2 regions of the uncultured Vagococcus sp. genome follow, and region 2 is predicted to be linked to the other one. Evidence: a T-box and tRNA genes for the amino acid it is inferred to sense, from the RefSeq annotation. Region 2 holds a T-box; the other holds one or more tRNA genes.

Region 1 (10,239 bases), on a different contig from region 2:
TCAGGAGGAATGTATGGGAAAGTCAGTCTTACAGATAAAAAATTTATCGAAGAATGTTGGGAAAAAGTCTATTGTCCGTAATATTAATTTCGAAGTTAATCAAGGGGAAGTCTTTGGGTTGCTCGGGCCTAATGGGGCCGGAAAAACTACGATAATCAGAGCGATTGTTAGTTTAATCAGTCGTTCATCAGGAACGGTTTTAATCAATGGAACAGATGTTAGCGTTGATTTCAAAGGAACTATTAGTGAAGTTGGGGCGATTATTGAAAATCCTGAATTTTATATGTATATGTCAGGTTGGGCAAATTTGCAGCAGTTTGCGCGAATGAGTCGCAAGCCTATTTCAGAAGAACGGATGAATGAGATTGTCTCTCGCGTTAAATTAACGGATGCCATTCATCAAAAAGTTAAGACCTATTCTTTAGGGATGCGTCAACGGCTAGGACTAGCTCAGGCATTAGTTCATCAACCGTCGATTTTAATCTTAGACGAACCTACGAATGGATTGGATCCTCAGGGGATGGCAGAATTTCGTGAAATTATTCGCGAAGTGTCGGCCCAAGGAACAGCCGTCTTGATTTCCAGTCATTTACTGAGTGAAATCCAACAGATAACTGATCGATTTGCGATTATTGAAAAGGGAGAACTAACCCATATTGAAACGATGAGTGACATAATGAACGAAGCCCATGCTAAGTATCTCTTAAAAGTGTCTGATGTGGATGAAGCTATTCGTCTTTTAGCAGTAATTGGCGTTGAGGCTAACGTGGTAGACGACCGCCATCTGGAAGTATCAATTTTAGAAGAACAAGTTCCAATGGTAATCAAAGAACTGATGGTGAATGAATTGGATATTTTTGCTGTGACAGCCAAAATCGGTTCCTTGGAAGAACGATTCTTTGAATTAACGGAAGGGGGATCACTGTAATGGGAGTCTTAATAAAAAATGAATTAATTAAATTACGTGGTAAGAAGGCTAGTTGGATTATGCAAATAATCTTAGTGGTTGGGATGTTTGGCATGGCTTTTATGATGCTAAATAGCAATGAGAACATGAAAGTTTATTTTCAAAGAGAAGAACAAGAGGAATTTAAAGGTGGGATGACGGCCTATAAGGCAGCTGATGGCACCTTGATAAGCCAAGAACAATTTTGGAATACGGAAGATGGCAACTACGATGACATCCAGCCAGTTTCCTTGACCTTGGAGGAATCGATTACACTGCTCGAATCAAGCATTCAAACTTATAAGTCTCAACCGAAAAAGTATGATAAGCAAACGATCAAACTAGCTGAAAAAGAGTTAGCTTATTATCAAGCATACAAAGAGCAGGGAGAAATTCCTCAGGATCCAAATGTAGGAACCACAAGTGCCGCTTTTTTTAGTAGTTATGGTCAGATTTATGTTCTGTCAACCTTGTTTGCGGTTATTGTTGCCAGTATGATTATTGCCTCAGAATTTTCTGGTGGTACGATTAAGCTACTCTTAACTCGCCCTTATAGTCGACTGCAAATTCTTTGGTCAAAGTATATTGTGACGATTTTATATGGATTGATGACATCGGTAGTTATGGCAATGTCTGCTTTTGCTTTTTCCTTTATTTTACCGAGTCAGTCCTTATTAGTCCCACTGTCTTCTGCGACAGGGACCAAAACTGCACTAACCATGGCTGGCCAGTTGTTTGCTAGTAACACCTTACTAATGATCCTGTATATTACGATTGCCTTTTTCTTTTCAGCCGTTATTAGGTCACAAGCCTTAGCTGTTGGGGTAGGCATGGGCGTTTTATTCTCAGGTAGTATTCTCGGTCAAATTTTACCAGGTTTTATTGAGAAGTATGATTGGTTAAAATGGATTATCTTCAATTTATTGGGCTTAAACAATCAAGTGTTGGATGTCAATTATTTGACCGGTGGTAGTTTAAGTATTCCAGCGACAGCCACGGGAATCATCATCTACATAGTTTTGATTCAGACTGCCACTTTAGTTATCTTTAATAAGCGAGATGTAGCGCTATCTTAGGGTTTTAAAGAGGAAGAATTGTTAGTTTTTTTAAGAAAACGTGATCACTCTCTAATTGACAAACGTCAACATGACTATTATAATTAATCAGGTAACCGTTAAATTGGTTACCTGTCGCGGTTGTGGCGGAACGGCAGACGCACTACCTTGAGGGGGTAGCGAGGGTATCCCTCGTGTGAGTTCAAATCTCATCAACCGCATATTGAGTAAAGCTTGACGCATTAATTTGTGACAGGCTTTTTTTTCGTCTGTTTTGGAATAACTGTTATAGTCAAAAACTCGCTTATCGTTAATTTAGATGATTCGTTATCGGTTTTTCTGATAGCCGTTATATTTTTTTGATAATAGTTGACAAGTGTTTTAGACTCTGATAATATGGTGAATAAGTTAGAGAGTCATTAGAAAAAGATTAGAAAACGTTGAAGAGAAAAGTACATTGGAGTGGACGTTTTACAGAGAGTCCTGTTAGCTGAAAAGGGATAACGAAAGCACAATGGAAAATGGTCTCTGAGTTGTTTGAGTGAGCCGAGAGTAAACTCGAAATGGGAACGCCCATTATAGCGTCAGAGTATGCGATTGGAATTGGATCAAGTACTTGGAGAGGTGAAATCAGTGATGATTTTGCGAACAAGGTGGTACCACGTTAGTTTGTTTATCGAACTCCCGTCCTTGAATAAGTGCAGTTAAGGCATTTATTCAAGGACGGGAGTTTTTTTGTACTTTAACTTATGGAAAAGTACAACGTATGCTGTACAACTATAAAAAAAGAAGAGGATGAGGAAAGATGACAAGGATTAAAAGTTCAAATTTAGGCTACCCCCGTTTAGGAGAAAAAAGAGAATGGAAACGGGCTTTAGAGCGTTACTGGAGTGGTCAAGGGAGCCAAGAGGAGTTACTATCAACTACCAAGGCATTGCGCTTAGAGGCTCTTAAAAAGCAACAAGTGAAAGGGATAGATATCATTCCCGTGGCAGATTTCTCTTTATACGACCATATTTTGGATACTAGTGTCGCTTTTAATGTCATACCGGAACGTTTCCAAGGACAGGGTGCTGATCAGTTAACGACTTATTTTGATATTGCTCGTGGAACTGCCGAGGGAGTCGCGTCTGAAATGACGAAATGGTTTAATACCAACTATCACTATATCGTACCGGAACTGGCTAATGTTAATCCTGAGTTAAAGGATAATCGCTGGTTAACTTATTATTTGGAGGCTAAAGACGCTTTAGGAATTGAGGGGAAACCGGTGATTGTTGGTCCAATCACTTATTTAAAATTGGGTAAGGGCTATCAAAGTGGAGAGTTTAAAGAGTTGTTAGCCAGTTTTGTCCCGATTTATGAGCAAGTTCTGCAGGAATTGGCAGCCGCTGGCGTTCAATGGGTCCAAATTGATGAGCCCTATTTGGCAACAGAGGTCAGTGAAGTAGACTTGGGGTATTACCAAGAAGTCTTTACTCGCTTAGCTCAAACAGATGTCAATATCGAACTGCAGACTTATTTTGAAAGTGTCGATCATTTAGAGTCGGTTCTTTCTTTACCGGTTCAGGCAATTGGACTAGATTTTATTCATGACCATGGGGAAACCTTGGCTCAATTAAAAGTCACTGGATTTCCTGATGATAAAATTTTAGGTGCCGGAATCATTGATGGTCGAAATGTTTGGGCAAGTGATTTATCGAAAAAAATAACTCTTGTGAAAGAATTATTGACGATTGTTAAACCAGAACAGTTATGGCTTCAGCCGTCGAACAGCTTGTTGCATGTGCCGATTACGAAAGTGAGTGAAACTACATTGAATCCAGTTCTTTTAGGTGGTTTGGCTTTTGCTGATGAGAAATTAAACGAACTGGTGACCGTGACGAAAGGTGTGAATCAGGGAACAGAGTCAGTTGCGGCTGAATTGAACGCTAATAATCAGGAACTAAAAGCTTTAAACGAATCACCAGATCGAAATAATTCAGAGGTTAAAAAAGGGATTGAGGAATTAACGTCATTAAAAAATGAGCGTCAGGCCCCTTTTTCTGAGCGGATTAAAGCGCAAAAAGCATGGTTAAACTTACCGTTATTGCCAACAACGACCATTGGGAGTTTCCCTCAGTCGCCAGAGGTGCGACAAAAACGTGCAGCTTGGTTAAAAGGGGACTTATCCCAGGAGGCTTACGATCAGTTTATTGAAAGGGAAACGGCCCGCTGGATTGAGATTCAAGAGGAATTGGATATTGATGTCTTAGTTCATGGCGAGTTTGAACGAACTGACATGGTTGAGTATTTTGGTCAAAAATTAGCTGGTTTTCAAGCTACTAAATTTGGTTGGGTTCAGTCCTATGGCTCTCGTGCTGTTCGTCCGCCTTTAGTCTATGGTGACGTGGCATTTATTGAGCCGATTACTGTCAAGGAGAGCGTCTATGCTCAGTCTTTGACTAAACGGCCAGTAAAAGGGATGTTGACTGCGCCAGTGACTATCATTAATTGGTCATTTGTTCGGGACGATGTACCGAAAACCACGGTAGGCAATCAGATTGGTTTAGCTCTGAGGAAAGAGGTTGAAGCGTTGGAAGAGGCAGGCATTAAAATCATTCAGGTTGATGAACCAGCTTTACGTGAAGGATTGCCATTGAAACGCTCACGTTGGCAAGCATACTTAGATGCGGCCGTCTATTCCTTTAAGCTGACAACTACCTCAGTGGCCAATGATACACAAATTCATACCCATATGTGTTATGCCGAGTTTGATGATGTGATTGAGACGATTGATGCTTTAGATGCCGATGTGATTTCCATCGAAGCTTCTCGCAGTCACGGTGAGATTATTTCGACCTTTGAGCAACACACCTATGACAAGGAAATTGGGTTGGGTGTCTACGATATCCACAGTCCACGAGTACCAAGTTTAGAAGAAATTCTAGGGAATATTCGACGACCCCTTAAGGTTATTCCAGTGGAACAGTTTTGGATTAACCCAGACTGTGGTTTGAAAACCCGTAAAGAGGCGGAAACTATTGCGGCTTTAGCAAAATTAGTTGAAGCGACCAAAATTATTCGTCAGGAATACCAAAACAAATAAAAGGAAAGCTGGTGACCCACAATGGGACTAAAAGACGTATTAGGCACGAAACTATTAATAGCAGACGGAGCTATGGGCACCATGCTTTACCAATACGGCATTGACCGTTCTCAAGAGGAGTTAAACTTGTCACATCCAGAGGCGATTCAAGGAATTCATCAAGCGTATATTGAGGCAGGGGCTGACATTATTCAAACCAATACTTATGGGGCTAACTATTTAAAGTTAGCCCGCTATGGTTTGGAAGAAGAGGTTCAGAAAATAAATGCTGCTGCTGTGGCAATTGCTCGAAAAGCTGCGGACGGTAGTGATACGTTTGTGATAGGCACAATTGGGGGGATTCGAGGGGCTGTTGATGCCAAAATCAATGAGCCATCTTTGACTGATATTATTCGTGGCTTTAAGGAGCAGCTATACTGTTTATTGCTAGCTCAAGTTGACGGTATTTTATTGGAAACCTATTATGATTTGGAGGAACTAAAAACGGTTTTAGCGATTGCTAGAGAAGCGACCGATTTGCCGATTATTGCGAATGTTACCTTACATGAGGTTGGTTTTTTACAAAATGGTCAAACTTTGGCCTCAGCCTTAGTTGAATTGGCGAGATTGGGAGCCGATGTGGTGGGTATTAATTGTCATTTAGGTCCACACTTTGTTGCAAAAAGTTTTGAGTCGGTCCCAATTATTGAAGGGGTCATTTTAAGTGCTTTTCCCAATGCTAGTTTTCCGGCTTTGCAAGATGGAAAAATTGTTTACGAGAATGCAGCTGACTATTTTCAAGGCTTCGGCGAGCTTTTTAGGCAGGAGGGATTAGGATTAATTGGTGGTTGTTGCGGAACCACGCCTGAACATATCGCAGCCTATCGAAAGGGCTTAGAAGGGGATCAGTTGATTAAGACGAAAGAGGTGATCCCTTTAACGGAAGTGGCTTTAAAGCGAACCAGTCAACGACAACATCCCCGACTTATCGATAAGCTAAAGGGGGAGTATACGGTGATAGTTGAGCTAGCCCCACCTCGTACCCTTAATACAACGTCTTTTTTTAAAGGGGTGGAGCGCTTAAAAGAAGTGGGTGTGGATGCCATTACCCTCTCTGATAATTCCTTGGCAAGTGCACGTATCAGTAATTTAGCTTTGGCTGCTATTTTGAAATATGAATATGACTTGCAGCCCTTGGTTCATCTAACTACCCGTGACCATAATCTGATTGGCTTGAATTCACAAATTATGGGGCTCCATAAGTTAGGCATTCACGATGTCCTGGCAGTGACGGGAGATCCGGCTAAAGTAGGCGATTTTCCTGGTGCTTCTTCAGTTTACGATATCAATTCTTTTGAACTCATTAAGTTGTTTAAGAAATTTAATGAAGGAATGTCTTACACAGGTAAAAATATGGGGGAGAAAGCTGATTTTCAAGTGGGGTCTGCTCTCAATTTAAATATTCCACGACTGGAACGAGCAGGTCGGTTATTGAAAAAGAAACAAGAGGCTGGGGCTGATTTTTTTATTACACAGCCAATTTTCGACGAGGGGAAAGTCCATGCCTTAAAAGAGCTAATGTCCGCTTCAGATATTACGATTCCTGTTTTTATCGGTGTCATCCCCCTTGTGTCAAGTCGAAACGCAGAATTTTTGCACAATGAAGTACCAGGCATTGTTTTAACTGAAGAGACTCGCCAGCGGATGAAAAAAGCGGAGATTGACAATAATGAGGCTCAAGTAGGTCTCGAAATCGCAAAAGAGTTGATTGATCGCATCTGTCAGAATTTTACAGGCATCTATCTAATGACACCTTTTATGAAATATGAATTAACGGCGGAACTAACGGCGTATGTTAAAGAAAAAAACAGCCACTTTCGAAAAAAAGCTCAATGAGTGTTGCTGTAATGAGAAGAAAAAATTAGAAATCTTACCTTATAAGGTAAGATTTTGCTAAAAGGTTTGTTTAATATAACTATCTGTTTGACTTCTATCTATTTACTATGCTATTTTTGAAGAGTGAGTAAAAAAAGAATAATCATGATTATTCAGATGGAGGAAATGTGTGAAAAAGAAATTAGGAATATTAATTGCGATGATTGGAACAGTTGTGACATTAGCTGCCTGCAGTACGACACCTCAAGGTCAGTTTCTTGAGCAAATGGAAAAAGTTAGTTCTACCAAAAACAATTCTGGAACACTTGAAATGAGTATTGCAGATTTAGAGTTAACCCAAGAGTCAGCAGGGGGAAATGATGCGATGATGGGAATGATTATGTCTTCAGTTAAAGGCATGAAGCTAACGGCTGATTATCAAACAGATTCGAAAACACCTGAGAATTTCATGGTTAACATGAAATTAAGTGCTATGGGAACTGACATTCCAATGGAAATGATTGGTTCAATGGGAGACAAACCTCAAATTTTCATTTCAACAGATGTGATGTCTTCGGTGATGGAATTAGCTCAAACATTTGGCGGTGCTAATGTACCAGTTATTACGGGTCTTGATGACTTAAAAGGGAAATATGTCGATGTTATGGCCATGCAGGAAGCGACGAAAGCAAGTAAAGCTGACGTAAAAGAGATGGAAAATGCTCAAGAATTTGCCAAAGCTTATCAAAAAGAAGTGGCTGCTTACCTAAAAGGACTGGATAAAAAGAGTTTTACTAAGAAGGATGATGTGATCACTCATACTTTTACGAAAAAAGAAATTAGTGACATCATGGCGTTATCTCAGAAAGTTGCCAAGTCTGATAAGAAGTTTGCCTCATACGTAGCCGAAGAGGTTGATTTTGATGAGGTCTTAAAGGAACTTGATGATTTATCTGTCACAGTTAAAGCCAATACAAAAACAAATGCCACTAAGATTCGGACGTTAGTATCACCAAGTGAAAAAAATAGTTCGGCAGGTCTTAAATCCATTACAGTTGATATGGTGATGACGAGCAAGTCAGATAAGGTGACGGTTAAACTGCCTGCTAAAGAAGATATCCTTTCTAAAGAGCAAGTCAACAACTTGATGACACCGGAACCAACTGCCCAATTGAGTGATGAGGACTTTAAAACAATTTTGGACTCTTATAAAGGGACAGCAAGCGAATTAAGTGAAAGTGAAAAGGCAGAGATGCTGAAGCAATCAAAACAATTTCTATCCGACTCACAATACAAAGAGCTAGAAGCAGTATTGAAATAAAGCGATAACTCATTGAGACTACTCAAAACAGTAGTCTTAATGAGTTTTTTTGAAGAGAAATAACCTGTTATTAGTGATGAATCTAAGGTAAACTAAAGGTATAAGCTCATAGGAGGTAAAAACGATGGCTCGTGTTGATTACTATTTTGATCCACCTTTAATAGAGACCTTTCATATTTTTAATCTAGGGCATGAAACTTGTTTGCCAGGTCATCAATTTGGTCCCCACGTTAGGGAGCACTTTGTGATTCATTATGTCCTGAAAGGGAAGGGGTATTTTGAAAAAACGGGTGTCCGTTATGAATTGGGAGCGGGACAATTTTTTTTAATAAAGCCTGATGAAGTGACCTTCTATCGTGCAGACGAAGTAGAGCCTTGGGAATATTTTTGGTTAGGATTTAATGGGGAACAAACTGAAAGACTATTGGGCATACTAGGTCTTTTGGATTTTAATCGGGTGGGAACGGTTAAAGATCAAGAGAAGTTGGCTGAATGGATTGGAGAGGCCTTGTTGGCCAGTGTGACAATTGAGACTAATTCCTTCTATATACAGGGCTTAAGTCAGGCGATTTTCGGTGAGTTTCAAGTGGAAGGGGATTCGATTTATCGAAGCATCAATCGACGGAATGTCCATATTGAAAAATTGCTTAAAGCCATTCACAATAATTTCGGTCGAGTGGATTATTCCGTTCAAGAGCTTGCCCGAACCTTGAATTTGACGGCACCGTATTTAAGTGCCTTAACTAAAAAGGAGTTGGGGAAGACTCCTAGTCAGCTATTATCAGATTATCGATTGGAGAAAGCCAGTTATCTTTTAAAGAAAACCGATATGCGCGTTAATGAAGTTGCTTTAGCAGTGGGGTATGAGAGTCCTTTAAGTTTTAGCCGAGCTTATAAAAAAATGTACGGATTAGCGCCAAGTTTCCAACAACCTTAAATAATGTTTGCTTTAGGATAAATCAGGTTATGTCCTTCTGTCCCTTGTTTCTTTATGATAGAGGTAGAAACAAATTGGTTACTGAAACCTATAAGGAGGACTTTTTTATGGTTAAAATTGCATTTATTGGAGCTGGCAGTACTGTTTTTGCGAAAAATGTCTTAGGGGATGCCATGCTGACCCCAAGCCTTCATCAGGCGGAGATCGCGTTGTATGATATTGATGAGAAACGGTTAAATGAATCAGAGATTATGCTAAAGACAATTAATAAAAATTGCAACAACAATCATGCCAGTATTCAGTCGTATCATAATCGAATTGAGGCCTTAAGAGGGGCAGATTTTGTTATTAATGCGATTCAAGTTGGAGGCTATAAACCGAGTACGGTCATTGATTTTGAAATTCCTAAAAAGTATGGATTGCGTCAAACTATTGCAGATACCTTGGGAATCGGTGGAATCTTTAGAGGGTTAAGAACCTTACCAGTCATGTTTGAGATGGCTAAAGAAATGGAAGAGGTCTGCCCAGATGCTTGGTTATTAAATTACACAAATCCAATGGCGATTTTAACGATGGGAATGTTGAAAGGGACCAAGATTAAAACCGTAGGGCTTTGTCACAGCGTTCAAGTTTGTGTCTCCGATTTGTTTGATTATCTGGGAATCACAGATCAGTATGATTTATCTGAATTTAACTGGTCGATAGCTGGCATTAATCATATGGCTTGGTTATTGGAAATCACTCATAATGGCGAAGATTTTTATCCGGAAATTCGTCGTTTGGCAGCTGAAAAGCCAAATCCACATCATGATTCAGTTCGTTTTGAGTTGATGAAACATTTTGGTTATTACATTACTGAATCAAGTGAACATAATGCAGAATACCACCCCTATTTTATTAAGGAAAAATACCCGCAACTAATCGAGAATCTAGGTATTCCGTTAGATGAATACATTCGTCGTTGTGAAGAGCAAATTGCTAACTGGGAGAAACAGCGAGACGATATCGTTCATAATGGTGACTTGACCCATGAAAGAA
Region 2 (10,239 bases):
TTGGCTTGGTGATTATTATTCTCGGTGGCTTGATGTTAGCTAACGCTCCCGTTACGACCCCTTTCTGGGCCTTTTGTTTGATTTCCGGCTTTACTGGAATAGGACTGGGAATCACTATTACAGGCTCAACGGTTAAAGCTCAGAGTAGCGTCTCTCATGAAAATGTTGGGGTAGCGACTTCCTTCAATACCTTAATGCGGACCTTGGGACAAACGATTATGGTATCCATTTTCGGGGTAATCTTAAACAATCATTTAAACAATGAAATAGCCGCTAATGTGGATTTGGGTTTAAAACGTGAGATGATTGATCAATTGTCCAATCGTGAAACCTTAGCCCAATTAGCCACGGATTTAGTGGGGCCTTTGCGAGAAATTCTTTACAAAGGGCTACACAGTGTCTATTTCGTAGGGGTGATATTGTTAGTGGTTGCGATTATCTTGAATCAATTCCAGAAATCAGAGCGATTAATGCCTCACGAGTAACACAAAAAACTTCGCAACCTTTAAGGTTGCGAAGTTTTTTTGCGTTCAATGGCAATTAAAATCGGTGGGTTGTTTTGCTGATTGATAAACTGGTAGGAGAGAACGTTATACTCTCTTTGGGGAATATCTTTGACAAAGGCCATTACGCCATCTTTTTCAGTGTCCCCACCTTCATGCCCGTAATAAATCACCACGATAATCCGACCGCCAACGGCCAGTTTTGGCAGTAAGCTAGTTAAGGCAACTAGGGTTGTTTCTTTGCGGGTAATGATGGTTTTATCACTTTTTGGTAAATAGCCAAGGTTAAAAATAGCAGCTTTCACAATCACCTCACTGTTCAAGACCTGAGCGACCGTTTCATGACCTTGATGGAACAAAGTCGTTCGTGATGCTAAACCGGCTTCAGTGAGCTTTTGACGGCTTGTGTCAATCGCTTGACCTTGGATATCGAAACCGTAAACATGGCCCTGAGAACCGACTAAATCAGCTAAAAACAAGGTGTCGTGGCCGTTTCCTACGGTTCCGTCGACAACGGTATCACCTGGCAAGACCACATCCCGCAATAGTTGATGGCTATAATGAAGAGCGGTTTGTAACATGATGGGCCTCCTCTCGGCAATTAAAGCGCCCTTGATAGCTGTCGCGCCGTTTGAGTTCATCGTCAATGGCGTTTAAGACTTCCCATTTCTTTAAACTCCACATTGGCCCGATAATGCTGTCCCGTGGCGCATCACCTGTTAGGCGATGAATCACAATTTCCGGTGGAATCAGTTCCAACTGATCACAGACCACAGAGACATAGCGCTCGCGATCCATTAAAGTTAAACGTCCTTCCACATAATCCCGGACCATTCGCGTGTTGGTCATTAAGTGAAGCAGATGGAGTTTAATCCCTTGAATATCAGAATCCTGAATCGTACGTTTAACATTTTTAATCATCATCTCATCTGTCTCACCAGGCAAGCCGTTGATCAAGTGGGTGCAAACTCTAATGCCATGTTTGCGCAGTTTAGCCACACCGTCAAGGTAAGTTTGATAGTCGTGGGCCCGATTGATTGAGCGGCTAGTCTCTTCGTAAGTGGTCTGTAACCCAAGCTCCACCCATAAATAATAGCGCTGATTGAGTTCTGCCAAGTATTCCACCACATCCTCTGGCAGACAGTCGGGGCGGGTCCCGATGGAAATACCAACCACACCAGGCTGAGATAATACCTGTTCAAAGCGGTGACGAATCGTTTCCAGCGAGCCGTGAGTATTGGTGAAGTTTTGAAAATAAACTAAGTACTGAGTGACTCCGGGCCATTTGGCGTGCATGCGGTTGATTTCCTGATGGAACTGCTCCGGCAAAGGCTCAGTTGGGGCGATAATCATATCGCCTGAACCAGAGACACTGCAAAAGGTACAGCCACCTTTTGCGACAGTACCATCCCGATTAGGACAATCAAAACCAGCGTCAATCGGTACTTTAAAGAGCTTTTCACCAAAGGTTTCTCGCAAGGCGTAGTTCCAAGTGTGGTAACGTTTATTAGGGTCCGATGTAAAGTTAAAGTTTGTCACGTGATTACCTTCTTCTATTTTTGTTTGCCTTGAAAACGCCAGATAAAGCGACGTTTCTGAAAGGTTGGATAGGTTCCTAAAATCCAGGCAGCTCCTAAAAGATAGCCTCCCAAGATATCTGTTGGGTAATGGACGCCCACGTAAATCCGGCTGATGCCGATCGTTAAAATCAGAACAGCTAGAAACAATTGAACAGCTAAACAAAGGCGTCGATGGGTGATTAATCGAGGTAAAATAATGATCAGTGTACCGTAAAAGAGCATGCTGCCCATGGCATGTCCACTAGGAAAGCTAAAGTGAGTTTCCGTCACCAGATGAGGCACACTGGGACGAGGGCGCTGAAAGGCAAATTTAATCAGATAATTGCCAACACCAGCGACTAGAGCTGAATTGATGATTAACCACAGAGCTTCGCTTAAAAATTTGCGATACCAGCAAATCAGCGAAACCACAAGAACCAAACCGGCAATGACCATGCCACTTCCCAAATGCGTCACCCCAATATAGAAAGAGGTTAGACCATCAGTCATATGAGCGCGGATCAAATCGCTAATGGGCTGATCAATAAAATTAAGCGTTGATTCATAAAATTTAACAGTATAACCTAAGATAACAAAAATGACTAAGCAACAACTAGCGGCAAAATGCCAGTAGAGGTTTTTGGCTGAATCCATGATTCGATCTTCCTTTCCCTGAAGCTTTTCAAAGGTTGCTCGCAAGCTGTTAAAACCTAAGAAAAAGCCCTCTAGTATGACTAAAGAGCTTTTCTCATTATAGCATATTTCGCCACAGGATTTAATCGGGGACGTTGTTTTTAGAATTTTTTAAAGGTTTTCTTCGATGGCATTAATGACGTCCGTTTCAACATCATCAAAGGTCTCATCGTAATCATCATATTCGCTGTCCTCATCATACACACGAATATCACCATGAAGGGATTCAAGGATTAGTGCAGGTCCACCGGTTCCTTTTTTCAGCGACTTTTTATCTTTGCCAAAGAGTCTGACTGTTCCGTTATTATTTTTAGTTGTGATACTGAAGTTAGTTGGTTGACGATTTAAATTAACGCGAATATTGCCACTGCTGGTCTTAATGGTTAAGTCGTCTGTTAACTTACTGTCTTCCCAGTTAACGTCACCATCGTCGGTTTCCACAGATGTTTTGCCTTTTAAAGCAGATAGTTCAACGAAACCACCTTCTGTTTTGACCGTACTGTCGCCAGTTAAATCATTTAAACTAATGTGTCCGTCGGTATTCTCAATATCGAAGGTTTCCGCACGACTGTCGTAAAGAGAAACATACCCTTGTTCACCTTTGAAGATAATCTTTTTCTGAGCTTTAACGCTACTCAGGTTAATGCTGCCATTTTGAGCAGTAACAGTCAAGGTATCTAGAGTTAGATTTTTTAGATTAGTGTAATCATGACTGTCAGTATTAAGAACTAACTCAGTTGTCTTCAAACCACTAATCTCAAGGCTGCTATCTTTGGCACCGTTAATCGTAATGGACTCAAATGAAGTAGGAATGGCGATATTGACATATTGAGAAAATCCTAATTGAATGTAATCACGGTAATCGCCTGTTTCACTAAAGGCTACATCTATAAGGGTTTTATTACCACTTTCCGACGGTTCCCATGTGAAGCTCTGTTTACTCATGACCGAATGAGCCTGACCTTCAATGTGGATATCCTGATCGGTTGACTCTGTTAAATGGTACTTAATGTTACCTTTGATTGAGAGCTCCAAGTTCTGCTTGTTCTTTTTAACCTGGTACTGTTCATCGATAGTTGTTCGGCTTTGTTTTTCAGCTTTCGGAATAAAAAGTGCGGAACCGACGCCACCCACTACGGTAAGAATGACACCGAATATAGCGAAACCTATAACTTTCTTTTTCATTAGTGTCGCCCCCGTAACGTGTTGATGTTCCATTTAGTGTAATATTTAATAAAGCGGAATGAGTAAGTGGTGATTGGAACCATAATAGCCAAACCGATAAAGCCAAGCCCACCTGTGAACAATGTGATAAATAAGGCAGATAAAGCAAATGCCCCACTGGTAGCAAAGAGACTAAAGATACCTGCGGCTGGTGTTAAAACCAGTGCGATGGTAGCAATCCATAAACCAAAGAGAACGGCAAGACCAGCGATAATCATCCAGATCATGAAGAGAAAATTAAATAGGATAACGCCAGCTACCTGACAAAAGCGGACAAAAAAGGATTGTTTTTTTGGTCCACGATCATAAGCCGAATCGTAATTTTGGTAATAACCGTATGGTCCGTGGTTTTGTTCTGGTGCTGTCTTTTGGGTAAATTCCTGCCACTCATCGTGAGGGATGCTGGCTTCATCAGCCGAAATCCCAAATTCCTCTAAAATCTCTTCAGCAATCTCTCGGGGATTGCCGAGACATTTGGAAATCGCAGCTTCTTGTTGCCCCTCAGCAAGCTGTTTGTCAAACTTTTCACCGTAAAGTTGCAAGATATAAGCTAATTGTTGTTTAGGTAATGCTTTTAAATGAATTTTTAATTCCGTTAGAAAGTGCTCTTTATTCATATCTGTTCCTCGATTCTTACGTAATAGTATCTTAAAAAGCCCATGGCTTCATTTCTTATTAACTTAAATATATCGTCTAAGTGCCGATTAAACAATAGCTTAGGGCAAAAATCGGCCTAAAGTATGAGGGCGTGTCGGTACACAGGAGGATATGGAGACGGAGGTTTATTGAACGGGTTGTTATGTTACAAAAAAGACACCAATTGTTGAATGTTACAACCTCTTAACAATCCTATTAGATATACAGATATTTATTTTTATTGTGGGTCAGAATAGTGTATACTGAAACTATGGTTTTTAGACTGAATAATGAACAAAAAAAGGAGGAGATTACAAACATGAATGAGAAACAGCACCGTAGAAAAGCAAATAACCAAACAACCTTAAAATTACTCGCTCCTTTCAAAAAAGGGGTTTCTTTATTTGGTACGACGGCGATGTTAACAGCAGCCGTAATTCCGACCTTTGCCGCTAAAGTTGAAGCAGACGAGATGAATGAAGTAGAACCAAAAACACTTGACAGTAATGCTGTCAGCCAAGGGGCAGTTGAGCAGGAGCAATCAATTCAAGAAAGTACTGAGACTAGTCAATCAGAGAGTATTCAGAGTTCAGAGTCGATTCAAGCGGAAGTGCCACCAACAAGCGCACCGACGGCGGAATCAACAGAAACCCCTGTTCCAACTGAAAGTAGCGCGGAAGAAGTCGTCCCAGAAGCGGCTAACATTATGTCAGCTTCGATGATGATGAGGAGTGTAGCACCAAGTGCATTTATTGAGCAAGTGGGGGCGCAGGCTCAAAGTGTTGCCGCAGCCAATAATTTATATGCATCGGTTATGATTGCTCAAGCTATTTTAGAAAGTGCTTGGGGAAACAGTGCCCTATCTGTGTCACCTAATCACAATTTATTTGGGATCAAAGGCTCTTACAATGGGCAGTATGTGGAGATGCGGACTCAAGAAGTTTACAATGGCAAATGGGTCACGGTAACAGCCAAATTCCGGAAGTACCCATCACATACAGAATCATTGCAGGACAATGCTTATGTCTTAAAAAATACCTCATTCCAGTCAGGTGTCTATTTTTACAGTGGGGCTTGGAAGAGCAATACCAACTCGTACCGTGATGCAACTGCCTGGTTAACAGGGCGTTATGCTACAGACCCTGGCTATGCCGGCAAGTTAAACACGATCATCGAAAATAATAACTTAACTCGTTTTGATACACCGGGAAGCGGCACGGGAAACACCGGTGGCAACAATGGTGGTAATACAGGTGGTAACAATGAAGGCAATACAGGTGGCAACGGCAATATCACAGTGCCTAACAATGGATCGTACACAATTGCGTCGGGGGACACCTTATCAAGTATTGCACGCAAACATGGCGTCACGGTGGCTAATCTTAAATCATGGAACAATTTAACCAGCGATTTAATTTATGTGGGCCAAAAATTAGTCGTAAAAGCATCGGGTGGTAACACTGGCGGTAATAGTGGCAACAATGGCGGTAGTGGAACCACAACGCCTAGCACAGGGACTACTCATAGCGTGGCATCAGGTGATACACTATCGAGTATTGCTCGGAAATATGGTGTGACCGTTGCAAACTTGAAGTCATGGAACAACTTGACCAGTGACATGATTTATGTGGGACAAAAGTTAAATCTTAAGGCGACCGGTGGAACGAATACCGGCACGACCCCAGGGACGACTAATCCAGGCACGACCTCTTACTCAGTTGTTTCAGGTGATACCTTATCGAGTATTGCTCGGAAATATGGCGTGACCGTTGCCAACTTGAAGTCCTGGAACAGTTTGACCAGTGATACAATCTATGTCGGTCAAAAGTTAAATCTTAAAGGGACCGGTGGAACGAATACTGGTACAACGCCAGGAACCAATCAAGGAACGACTTCTTATTCTGTTGTTTCAGGTGATACTTTATCAAGCATTGCCCGCAAATACGGCGTGACCGTGGCCAACTTAAAGTCATGGAACAGCTTGTCTAGCGACAGGATTTATGTAGGTCAAAAAATCAGTGTTAAAGGCACAGCTAACAGCAATCCAGGAAATAGTGGTGGAACAACAACTGGCGCTACTCATGCCATCGTTTCAGGTGATACCCTATCAGGAATTGCCCGAAAGTATGGCGTAACCGTTGCGAACTTAAAATCATGGAATAATTTGTCAGGCAACATTATTTATGTGGGTCAAAAATTAAATATTAAAGGCGGCAACACCAGTAACACCAATAATAACGGTGCTACTGCCAGCGGCGCCTCCTATACGATTGCCTCAGGCGATACCCTTTCGAGCATTGCCCGAAAATATGGCGTAACGGTAGCTAATTTGAAGTCATGGAATAACTTATCTAGCGATATCATTTATGTCGGGCAAAAACTCAGTGTTAAAGGAGGGGGGACAAGCACGAATAACCCAACTCCAACCGGCAGCTCTTATACCGTAGTCTCAGGTGATACCTTGTCCAGCATTGGAAGAAAATATAATACGACGGCAGCAGCCATCAAATCGTGGAACAAGCTTTCCAGTGACACGATTTACGTGGGCCAAAAATTGAGCATCGGATCAAGTAGTGGCTCAACTACGCCGACTAACAACAGCAATAGCACAAGTTCAAATGCCAACTATACCGTGGCCTCTGGCGATACCTTAACCGGTATTGCTAGCCGTCACGGGGTCAGCGTTGCTAACTTGAAATCATGGAATAAACTAACAAGCGATACCATTTTTATCGGTCAAAAGTTAGTAGTGAAAGCCGGCAACACCTCTAATGCCAATACGAATCAAACCTATAAAGTAGTCTCAGGTGATACCTTGTGGTCGATTGCCAACAAACACAAGGTGACGGTGAAACAATTAACGTCATGGAATAACCTTAAAGGCGATGCGATTTACATCGGCCAAAGTTTACGGGTCAAGTAAGCAGCAAGGACTTGCGAAATCCATTAGAGTTTGTTAGTATAGGGACAATAAGACATTGATGAGGAGTAGTAAAAAGTAGCACAGCAAAGAGAGCACATGGATGGTGGAAATGTGCCTGGAAAACTTTTGAACTTACCTTAGAGTCGTTTAGTTGAGAAGGCTAAACCGGAGCACATCCGTTATCGTGTTTGAGGTTTAAATGGCAACATTTAAACAAAAATAGGTGGTACCACGTTAGTAAACAACGTCCTATAAAAGTAGTTTAGTCTGCTTTTATAGGGCTTTTTTTTATTTTTTTAAAGAGTAACCCCTTATTCACGGAAAAATCGAATAAACTTGCCCTTCTTTTCATGGTTAAAGTGGTAAACTGGGAGCAAGCACAAGAACACCAACAGCATGGTCTGTTAAAAATGAGTGGAGGAAAGTAAATGTCGTATCAACACAAAGCAATTGAGAAAAAGTGGCAAAAACATTGGGCGAAACACAATACGTTCAATACTACAGAAGATCCAAATAAGGAAAAGTTCTATGCCTTGGATATGTTTCCCTATCCATCAGGTCAAGGCTTGCATGTAGGGCATCCAGAAGGCTATACGGCAACGGATATCTTAGCGCGAATGAAACGTAGCCAAGGATACAACGTTCTTCATCCGATGGGATGGGATGCTTTTGGGCTGCCAGCTGAGCAATATGCCTTGGACACGGGAAATGACCCAGCAGAGTTTACCCAAAAAAACATTGAAGTATTTCGTCGTCAAATTAATTCACTAGGCTTTAGTTATGACTGGAACCGTGAAATTAATACCACAGATCCCCAGTACTATAAATGGACCCAGTGGATTTTCGTTCAAATGTTTGAACGCGGTTTGGCTTATGAAGCTGAAGTCCCTGTTAACTGGTGCCCCGCTTTGGGAACTGTTTTGGCTAATGAAGAAGTAATTGACGGCAAGTCTGAACGCGGCGATCATCCTGTTTACCGGGTGCCGATGAAGCAATGGATGTTGCGGATTACCCAATATGCTGATCGTCTGATTGATGACTTGGAAGAGGTCGAATGGCCAGATAGTATTAAAGAGATGCAAAAAAATTGGATTGGTCGCTCTGAAGGGGCTAATGTGACCTTTAAAGTAGCCAATTCAGACAAAGATTTCAGTGTCTTTACCACTCGTCCTGACACGTTGTTTGGGGCTACCTACGCCGTTCTGGCACCTGAGTTAGCTCTTGTTCAAGAGATTACAACGGCAGAGCAAATAGCAGCTGTCACGGCTTATATTGAAGAAGCAGGTAAAAAGTCCGAGTTAGCAAGAACCGATTTGGCCAAAGATAAGACGGGTGTCTTTACAGGGGCTTATGCAGTTAACCCTGTGAACGGCAAAGAAATTCCGATTTGGATTTCTGACTATGTCTTGTCAACGTATGGAACAGGCGCAATTATGGCAGTTCCAGCTCACGATCCTCGTGACTACGAGTTTGCTAAACAATTCGATTTGGAAATTATCCCAGTTGTTGAAGGCGGCGACGTCTCAACTGAAGCCTTTGTTGGAGATGGCCCACACATCAATTCGGATTTCTTGAATGGTTTAGGTAAAGAGGAAGCCATCACTAAGATGAACGAGTGGCTGGAAGCAGAAGGTCTTGGGAAAACAGAAGTCAGTTATCGTCTTCGCGATTGGTTATTTTCACGTCAACGCTACTGGGGTGAGCCTATTCCAATTATTCACTGGGAAGATGGCACTACAACGGCTGTTCCAGTAGAAGAGTTACCGCTTAAACTACCTGTTACAACGGATATTCACCCTAGTGGTACTGGCGAATCACCATTGGCTAATATTGAAGAATGGGTCAATGTAGTGGATCCTAAAACAGGGATGAAAGGTCGTCGTGAAACCAATACAATGCCACAGTGGGCAGGAAGTTCATGGTATTACTTACGCTTTATCGACCCTCACAATAAAGAAGCCATTGCCAGTCCAGAAAAATTAAAAGAGTGGATGCCAGTCGATATTTATATCGGTGGGGCAGAACACGCAGTGTTGCATTTACTTTATGCTCGATTCTGGCATAAATTCTTATACGATATCGGCATTGTTGAAACGAAAGAACCTTTCCAAAAATTGTATAATCAAGGCATGATTCTTGGCGGCAATAATGAGAAAATGTCGAAATCAAAAGGAAATGTAGTTAACCCCGATGATGTTGTCGCAAAATACGGAGCAGATACCTTGCGGATGTATGAAATGTTTATGGGACCACTAGATGCGGCGATTGCTTGGAATGAAAACGGCCTAGAAGGCAGTCGTAAATTCTTGGATCGGGTTTGGCGTTTAGTCGTAGATGACACGAATAAAATGCGGGACCGAATCACGACCTTTAACGATGGCCAGTTGACAAAAGTCTATCACCAAACCGTTAAAAAGGTAACGGAAGATTATGAAAACCTGCGCTTTAATACTGGCATTTCTCAATTGATGGTTTTTGTGAATGAAGCCAATAAACAAGAGGTCTTGCCTTACGAGTACGTGGAAGGCTTTATCCAATTGTTGGCACCTGTTGCGCCTCACATCAGTGAAGAACTGTGGGAAATTACGGGTCATGAAGGTAGTTTATCTTACGTTCCTTGGCCAACCTTTGACGAAGCTCATTTAGTTGAAGATGAAATCGAAATTGTGATTCAAGTAAATGGTAAAGTCAGAGCGAAAGT

The links. A T-box is a leader RNA that pairs with one kind of tRNA and senses whether it is charged. The one in region 2 lies ahead of leuS (leucine--tRNA ligase), so its partner is inferred to be a tRNA-Leu.
Region 1: it encodes a tRNA-Leu, which carries the amino acid that the T-box ahead of leuS (leucine--tRNA ligase) is inferred to sense. The anticodon was not compared.

Annotation. Positions count from the first base shown of each region.
Region 1 is NZ_CAUQJB010000002.1:78,931-89,169, reverse strand. It holds gene RWN13_RS02305 (ABC transporter ATP-binding protein) at 14-928, shown strand; gene RWN13_RS02300 (ABC transporter permease) at 928-2,022, shown strand; tRNA gene RWN13_RS02295 (tRNA-Leu) at 2,139-2,222, shown strand; T-box leader at 2,433-2,696, shown strand; gene metE (5-methyltetrahydropteroyltriglutamate--homocysteine S-methyltransferase) at 2,807-5,089, shown strand; gene RWN13_RS02285 (bifunctional homocysteine S-methyltransferase/methylenetetrahydrofolate reductase) at 5,111-6,964, shown strand; gene RWN13_RS02280 (hypothetical protein) at 7,134-8,264, shown strand; gene RWN13_RS02275 (AraC family transcriptional regulator) at 8,389-9,201, shown strand; gene RWN13_RS02270 (alpha-glucosidase/alpha-galactosidase) at 9,309-10,239, shown strand, end outside.
Region 2 is NZ_CAUQJB010000033.1:3,702-13,940, forward strand. It holds gene RWN13_RS19400 (MDR family MFS transporter) at 1-485, shown strand, start outside; gene RWN13_RS19405 (class I SAM-dependent methyltransferase) at 506-1,084, opposite strand; gene RWN13_RS19410 (TIGR01212 family radical SAM protein) at 1,059-2,042, opposite strand; gene RWN13_RS19415 (phosphatase PAP2 family protein) at 2,057-2,716, opposite strand; gene RWN13_RS19420 (DUF4097 family beta strand repeat-containing protein) at 2,867-3,940, opposite strand; gene RWN13_RS19425 (HAAS domain-containing protein) at 3,940-4,596, opposite strand; partial or broken gene RWN13_RS19430 (LysM peptidoglycan-binding domain-containing protein) at 4,887-7,178, shown strand; partial or broken gene RWN13_RS23710 (LysM peptidoglycan-binding domain-containing protein) at 7,254-7,538, shown strand; T-box leader at 7,585-7,793, shown strand; gene leuS (leucine--tRNA ligase) at 7,967-10,239, shown strand, end outside.